Regions from separate parts of the Flavobacterium sp. 22659 genome, predicted to be linked through region 2. Evidence: riboswitches for the same ligand, from Rfam matches in the RefSeq annotation. Region 2 holds a riboswitch; the other holds the start of a gene.
What was found. A riboswitch is a leader RNA that binds a small molecule or an ion and turns the genes downstream of it on or off. The one in region 2 is predicted to bind cobalamin.

Region 1 (4,192 bases), on a different contig from region 2:
TTCAAAACTCAAAAAAGATTGTTTTTCGACATCCCCAACCGAGGCAACAACCAAATCTGAGCAGTTTGGAAATTTTTCTAAAATTTTTTCAATTCTTTTTTCAAGCTCATTTTTTTCAAAAACGAAATACTCCAAAACACTACTCCCTTCAAAGACAGCAGCTTTAATTCTGGTATTTCCAACATCGACAGTTAAAATCATTTTTCTTTTTTGTTTTTGCGAAGATACGAATTGATTTTTTTTCTAAAATGTTTTGGATAAACGGAAAATGATTCTATCTTTGCACCCGCATTGAGCACAAGACGGTACCTTAGCTCAGATGGTAGAGCAATGGACTGAAAATCCATGTGTCCCTGGTTCGATCCCTGGAGGTACCACCAAAACCCGAATAGCAATATTCGGGCTTTTTGTTTTTATTATTTTCGGAAAATTTTTAATCAAAAATAAAGAAGAATAACCCGCAGATTATACAGATTTTAAAAATCATTTTAATCTGTGGCTGAAAAAAAGTTCGCAAGACTTTATATCGATAAAGCTTTGCGAACTTTGCGTTTTTACCTTGCGGTCTTAGCGGTTAAAAAACCTAGTCTAAAATCTTATTGATGAAATACAGAAACCGCCGGGAAATAATATCCTGAAAAACTTACTGTTCCTGTTTTAGCTCCAGAATCTGCATTGAATAAATAAAGGTTGTTGATCGCAAAATTTACTCCATATCCTTCGTTTACTGTATTAACTACTAAAGTGTTTTTCTTTTTATCATAACCAATTCCTGCTCCATATAATATATTAGAATCTGTTAATGTAACAAAAGGCGAAGCTAATGAAGAAACATCTCCGTTATATTTATAAATTTCTTTACCACCGCTCCAGCTTCCATTTTTGGCAATGAAAACAGCATTTTTTGCAGCTGTAATAGATCCCGGATGCCAGGCTCCCCAGCTTCCGTAAGCCTGAAAACCTAATGCGATTTCTTTTACCTCAAGAGTATTAGAGTCTATATTGATAAGTTTTGTTCCGCCTGCAGCCCATACTTTTTTATCATCAGTAACAGCAAATCCCAGAACCATTCCTGAAATTGTTTTTTCGACTGCTAATGTTGAAGCGTTAATTACAATAACCCCTTTTGATGCCGACAATGCAAAGATATATCCGTTAGCTTTTACAATGTCTCCTACCTGACCTGTAATTCCTTCAACTTGTCCGTTTAATTCCATTGTATTCAAATTAAGTTTGAATATTCCTTTTCCAGAAGTAAGCAAAGCCTGATTTTCATCAATTCCAACTATTGCACGCCAGTCGTTTCCGCCCTGAGCCGGAATTCTTTTTTCTTCTTTAAGCGAATAAGCATCTGCAACTACAACTGGTCCGCCGACTTTAGACACCAAGAATAGCTTTTTATTAAAGACAGTTCCAAACTCTAAAGTTGATGATTCTGGTTTTAGATCTTTATCTGGATTTACTTTTACAAAAACACTGTCTTCTATTGCTTTTGTATCGTATCTGTAAAACCCAACTGTTCCTGTTCCGTGTCCAAACCATCCTTCATTAATCATAAAGAATCCGTTTTCATAAGCTCCAAATGTGTGAATATCGTAAGTTAGAGATACGTTTCCGCCATTGTTTTTGGCAGTCATCGTAATTTTAAAATCTCCTCTTGTTTCTGGTTTAAAAGTATATGTCGAATCAGATCCTACAACATTTCCGTTTACTGCCCATTCAAATGAAACATTATTTCTGTCTTTTATTTTTGAACTCAGCTGAAGTGTTTTTCCAATTGTCAAAGTATCTTTTAACTGCTGTTCGCCCTTGATAACAGGCGGCGCCGTAAAATCATCATCATTATTACATGAAGTTGCCAGCATCATTAAAGAAGCAATGGCGATTAATTGCTTGGAAAAAAAATTGTTTCTCATTATTAAATATTTAAAAAAATTATATTACTTAAATGTTTAAATCCAGCGCACTAAAACTACGTTTCTGGAGCAATGACATGTTTAATGATTTTTTGATAGAGAAAAGGAAACGTCAAGAAGAAAAAACACCCAAAAAGAAACTGTTTTTAAGACATCGCATTTACAGAAAAAAAATCTCATAAACTTATTTAGCTTACGAGAATAGAATGATAAAACAATACCATTTCACTTAGAGTGAAAAAGTATTATTCTTAATTCAAGCTTCAATCCCCGAAAGCTGTTATTACTATAAAAATGGCAGGTCTTCTGACTTGCTCCCTACACCCAGCCTTCCCTTTCGAATTGAAAAGTGACATATTAAAGGGTTTCAGTTAATGAGCTTACAGCTGCGGGACAGTTTTGGATTTGCACCAAATTCCCTTTTAATGTCATATTTAATCAAACATGACAACCATTTTCTGATTTAAATTTTGAGTTGCAAAACTAGTGTTTTCTTTTTTGAAATCCATGCATACTTAAACTATATAAGGGTTTAGGCACATCTGCATTCTGTGATATATTCCGAATTATTAAGGATTGACTGATTAAAAATGTATTATCAACAATTAATTAGTTTTTGTTAAAAAAGTATCAACTAAATAAAAAAATATCTTATATATTCGTAAAATCGTATTTTAATTTTTTATTCATTATTAAATCAACAGAACGTTTTATGAGCAAAACTTCTACTAAAGGCATTTGGAAAGTAATTTCGGCCTCTTCTATGGGAACAATGATTGAATGGTACGATTTCTATATTTTTGGGAGTTTGGCCGTTGTAATTTCAACTAAATTCTTTCCGAGTGATAATCCAACTGCAGCATTTTTATCCACATTAGCCACATTTGCTGCCGGATTTGTTGTCAGACCTTTTGGCGCTTTATTTTTTGGACGATTGGGAGATATTATCGGCCGAAAATATACTTTCATGGCTACTTTATTATTAATGGGAGGTTCTACTTTTTTAATAGGCTGTATCCCAAGTTATGAAACTATTGGTTTTCTCGCGCCTCTGTTAGTTTTGATTCTGCGTTTATTGCAAGGTTTGGCTCTTGGCGGAGAATATGGCGGTGCAGCGACTTATGTTGCCGAACATGCTCCGGCTGGGCAAAAAGGATATTGGACATCGTGGATCCAGACTACTGCAACGGTTGGTTTATTTATTTCTTTGATGGTTATTCTGGCTACCAAAAATGTGCTTTCGGCCGAAACTTTTGATTCATGGGGATGGCGTGTTCCTTTTTGGGTTTCTATTGTAATGGTGGGAGTTTCGTATTTAATTAGAAAAAATATGGACGAATCACCTGTATTTGCAAAAGCTAAAAAGGAAGGAACAACAAGTGCAAATCCTTTAAAGGAAAGTTTTGGAAACCGATACAATTTAAAGTTTGTTCTCTTGGCATTATTTGGCGCAACAATGGGACAGGGTGTTGTTTGGTATACCGGACAATTCTATGCCATGAGTTTTATGAAAACGGTTATGAATGTAGATTCTTCTCAGGTTGACAGTTTACTTGGAATTGCATTATTGATAGGAACGCCGTTTTTTATTGTTTTTGGATGGCTGAGTGACAAAGTCGGCCGTAAATACATTATGATGTTCGGTATGTTACTCGCTATTTTATTCTACAGGCCTATATATAAAATGATGTACAACACAACTGATGTGAGTTACAAAACCGAAATTGTAGAACAAACCTCTCAAAAGATCGAAAAAGCAAAAAATAATGACGTAATTACCACTATTTCAAAAACCTATACTGATGGAACTACGTATATCGAAAAGAAAACAGATTTTGCTGATAAGAAAAAATCTCAAAGCAGTGTTACTATAAATATCAATTCTGGCGATAAATGGACATTAATTTTTTTAGTTTTCATTCAGGTTTTATTTGTTACAATGGTTTATGGTCCAATTGCAGCGTTTTTAGTTGAAATGTTTCCAACTAAAATCAGATATACTTCTATGTCACTTCCTTATCATGTAGGAAATGGAATTTTTGGAGGTCTGCTGCCGGCAATTTCGACTTATTTTGTAACTCATGCAAAAGCAGCCGGAAAAAACGATTTTTATCTTGACGGACTTTGGTATCCTATTATTATTGCGTCGATCTGTTTCGTTATAGGAATGATTTACATAGACAACAAAAACAAAATTAATCATCTTTAACATTTAAGAACATGAATACAATCAAACAAGCTTTAGGCGTTTTATGGGTTATTTTGGCAGTTGCGGC
Region 2 (4,192 bases):
GTTGCTGCAAGACACAAAAAATGCCGAGCTTATAAGGACTGTTAAAAATAGTTTGTTAAATTTTTTCATGAAATTTAAAAATTAAGGTTTATGTATATAGTATAATTTCTACCCGGCATTTGTCTGCTTGTTACGGGTTGATAATTTTCGTTCCACAGGTTTAAAACCTGAAATCCAATTTTGTAACTGTTTTTTGCTCCAAAATCATAATCGACACCAATATTTCCAACATTATAATCTTTAATTTTTGATGCACGATTATTAAAAGGTGTAGTGTAAACTTCTCCATTATAGAGGTATTGAAAGTAAGAAGACAGTTTTTTCCAGTTGTAAGCGACAGAGCCTGTTAATTTATGATAAGGAACATAAATTAACTGTTTGTAGATTAATTCGTTTTTAATTAGCTGCTGACTTTCTGAAACTGTATAAGCGTACGTGCCGTTGATTGTGAAATTATTTTGCCCAAATTTTGGTTTCCATTCTACAAGAACTTCTGCTCCGTAGGCTCTCACTTTATCTGTGTTTTCAGGCGCCCATACATCACCGCCACCTTCACCCGGAACCCAGCGCAGTAAATCTTTAATAGAATTATAATAGGCAGTAATTGATAAAGTAAAGTTTTTTCTAAAGAATTCATTGCCAATTTCTGCCTGATAAGAAGTTTCGGGTTTTAAATTAGGGTTGCCGCTTCCTTCCCAAAACAAATCATTATAGGTAGGCATTCTAAAATTCTTTGAAGCATTGAATTTCAAATGATAAAAACTGGTGAAATCATATTTTGTTCCAAATGAAAAAAGAAAAGGATTACCGTAGTTGTCTGTAATTTCCTGACGAATACTGGCGTTATAATCCCATTTTTCAGTTAACAAATGATGCAAAAGCAGACTGGCAGTACCAACTTCTCTTTTTACATTATCAATACTCGAACCGTATCCTTTGTTTCGGCTGTAGTCTACAATTGAGTTTAATTTGATTTTATCATTTACATCAAAAGCTAAATCGTATTTTATGATTGAAGTTTCAACTTTTCCGTAAGTAAAATTATTGGAGGTAATACTTGGAAAATATTTATAAGATTCGCCAATATGTGCTGCTCGCAATTTAGATGTAAAACGTCCCAGCTGACTTTCCCATTCTAATAAATTACGAGTATTAAAATCGTTGTATTTTGTTTTTGAAGCATTTGGCGATGTTAAAGAAAAGTGACGTTCTGAATCGTAAAACTGGCTGTAAGCTTTTAAAGTATTATTAGCATTGATTTTATAACCAAAAGTAGTATTCATACTTGTGTTATAATATTGGCCATTAATGTTTCTTTCGTCTGAATTGCCAGGATATTTAAAATCATTATCAGAACTGTTTCTTGAAATACTGACCTGTAAGCTGTATTTATCTGATGAAACTATAGTGCGGTAATTTGCACTGTATGTATTGTAACTTCCAGCGCTGAAAAAAACATGATTAGAAAATTCGTTTTTAAAAAGTAAATCATTGTTCAGGTGAATGCTTCCGCCAATAGCGCTGCTTCCGTACAAAACACTTCCACCTCCGGCTTTTACTGTTATAGAATTAAAATCTCTCGTTCCAATAGTATTAAAATCGGCCTGACCTAAAAATTGTGAATTTATATTTATACCATTCCAGATAACAGCGGTCTGTGCGCCTGTTGTTCCTCTAAAAGATGGGGCAGAAGTCATTCCGAGCCCATTTTCTTTGAAATAAATAACAGTATTAAAATTTAAAAGAGAGGTTAAAGAAGGCTGGTTTGTGTCGAGAATTGAATCGTTTAAAACCTGAACAGACTGCGAAGTAGAATATTTCTTAAGATTAGAATCTGAAACTACAACTTCTTTTAGTTTAATAGAATCGCTCTGCGCCCAAGTGAATTGGCACAACATCAAAAGAAAAAAAGCAAAACGTATTCTTAAAGTCATAATTTCTACACTCTTTTTCCCGAGAGCTCGATATTCGTTACAAAGGCAGGTCTCCTGGCTTGCGTCTTGTTGTTTACCTTCCCATTCGCGGGGGCGAGCAGTGGTTTTGCAGTTTACAACAAGCATTCTTTTTTAGAACTAAGCTTACAGTTGCGGGTACAGCTCAAGATTTTACTTGATTCCCTTTTTAATGTGTTAATCAAAACACAACCTTAATTTTGTGCAAATATAAAGTTAAAAATACTGATAATTCAAATATGTATTGTTTTTGTAATCAAATAATCAAACAAATAGCCAGATTATAGTTCAATTCTTATGACTTCCCCAAAATCGACTTTGTTTTGAAAAGCCTCTTTTAAAGGCAGTGAAGTTTGATGGCATAAAATGCTTCGTATAATACCCGCATGAGCTACAATGATTACAGGATGTTTAAGGTCTGAAATCTGCTCAGCTAAAAAGCCGCCGACTCTTGAATGTAATTCTGTAAATGATTCTCCATTAGAAACGGGAATATTTACAAAATCGTCCATCCACGGATTTAACTCTTCTGGCGGAATCTCATCCCAGGGTTTTAATTCCCAGTCGCCAAAATTCATTTCTTTTAAGCGGTCATCTTCCTGATAAGAAATGGCGTTTGTATTTTTGTGAATATGTTTTGCCAGAATAGAACAACGTTTTAACGGGCTTGAAAAAATTACCGCTTGAAACGGCAATTCAGATATAATTCTGTCAAAGATTTCGTCAAAAGGCGCAGCAATATCAACATCCGATTGTCCGTAGCAAATTCCTTTTTCGCAGATCGTTTCGGTATGGCGAACTAGATAAATTTCCATATAAAAAGAATACTTAAATAATATACAACTTCACAAACCTGCTGCGTGGCGCCAAGACAATCACCCGTGTAGCCGTCAATCCATTTTTGAAAATAACGAGCCAGAAAATATCGGGTAATAAAAATTGGAATTAAAGCCAAAAGAGTTTTATAATTGAAATAGGAGAGTGCCAATAACGGAATTAATCCGAAGAAAAATGAACCCAAAACTTCTCTCCAGCTGTGGTTTTTTGCTATTGGTTTACTTTTACTCGAAGCATCATCGCGAGAATATTCATGTGTAAAAATAATACTGATTGCTGCTAAACGACTTAAAGAATGTGCAGAAATAAATAAAAGAAAAAACAGAAAAATGCTGTGAGTAAAAAGTGAAATAGATTCTGAAAGCAGTTTAAATTTTACCAGAAAAAGCAAAACCAAACCAATTGCTCCATAAGCACCAATGGCGCTGTCTTTCATAATTGTGAGGATTTTTTCTTTAGTCCATCCTCCGCCAAATCCGTCGCAGACATCAGCAAATCCATCTTCGTGAAAAGCACCGGTAGTTAAAACCGAAATAATAATTGAAAAAATCACTGCTGTTTCTGTTGAAAGAAATAATGAAAAAAGATAAAAAGCCAGAAATGAAATTGATCCGACAATCCAGCCAATAAAAGGGAAATATCGTGTGGCTTTATTTAAATAATCAGGATTATGATCGATGTTTTTTGGACATGGAATTCTGGTGTAGAACATTAAACAAGTAAAAAAAATATGTAGTTCTTTTTTCATTTATGGATAATTGAAGTTATAAACTGTGACTGAAAACCGCGACTGAAAACTATTTCCTGCTAACGCCCGCGCTTTCAAAACTAGCCATTTCATTCAAAAAAGCTTCTGCCGATTTTAAAATAGGAAAAGCAACTGCACAGCCGGTTCCTTCTCCCAGACGCAGATCTAAATTTAAAATGGGTTTTGTTTCAAGATATTCCAGCAGTTTTAAATGTGCTTTTTCGGCAGAACAATGACAAAAAATGGCATTTTGTTTTATGTTCGGATTTATTTTAAAAGCAATTAAAAAAGCCACACTGCAAATAAAACCATCAACAAGAATCAGCATTTTGTTTTCAAAAGCTGTCAGCATCCCGCCTGCCATCTGCATAATTTCAAAACCTCCAAAATAAGCAAGATGCTGTTTTAATTCGGCTTGACCGGAATAATTTTCCAATGCTTTTTTTAGAATATTTTGTTTGTCGAACAGTTTTTGGTCGTTAATTCCCGTTCCTTTTCCAACGCATTCTTCTATAGGCAACCCCGTTAAAAGACTCATTAAAATAGAAGCTGTAGAAGTATTTCCAATTCCCATTTCGCCAAAACCAATACAGTTAGAACCTGTTTTGGCAATATTTTCTACAATTGATTTTCCTTTTTCAAAACACAATTGAAG

Region 1: another riboswitch for cobalamin. It lies ahead of ACTJIW_RS05075 (DUF5074 domain-containing protein); the one in region 2 lies ahead of ACTJIW_RS00345 (TonB-dependent receptor plug domain-containing protein).

What each region holds. Positions count from the first base shown of each region.
Region 1 is NZ_JBQEMU010000003.1:294,954-299,145, reverse strand. Features, by position in the region: gene ACTJIW_RS05085 (type III pantothenate kinase) at 1-201, opposite strand, end outside; tRNA gene ACTJIW_RS05080 (tRNA-Phe) at 305-380, shown strand; gene ACTJIW_RS05075 (DUF5074 domain-containing protein) at 597-1,916, opposite strand; cobalamin riboswitch at 2,196-2,387, opposite strand; gene ACTJIW_RS05070 (MFS transporter) at 2,629-4,125, shown strand; gene ACTJIW_RS05065 (DUF6814 family protein) at 4,137-4,192, shown strand, end outside.
Region 2 is NZ_JBQEMU010000001.1:60,259-64,450, reverse strand. Features, by position in the region: gene ACTJIW_RS00350 (YncE family protein) at 1-69, opposite strand, end outside; gene ACTJIW_RS00345 (TonB-dependent receptor plug domain-containing protein) at 75-1,934, opposite strand; cobalamin riboswitch at 1,962-2,164, opposite strand; gene cobC (alpha-ribazole phosphatase) at 2,234-2,767, opposite strand; gene ACTJIW_RS00335 (adenosylcobinamide-GDP ribazoletransferase) at 2,752-3,537, opposite strand; gene cobT (nicotinate-nucleotide--dimethylbenzimidazole phosphoribosyltransferase) at 3,587-4,192, opposite strand, start outside.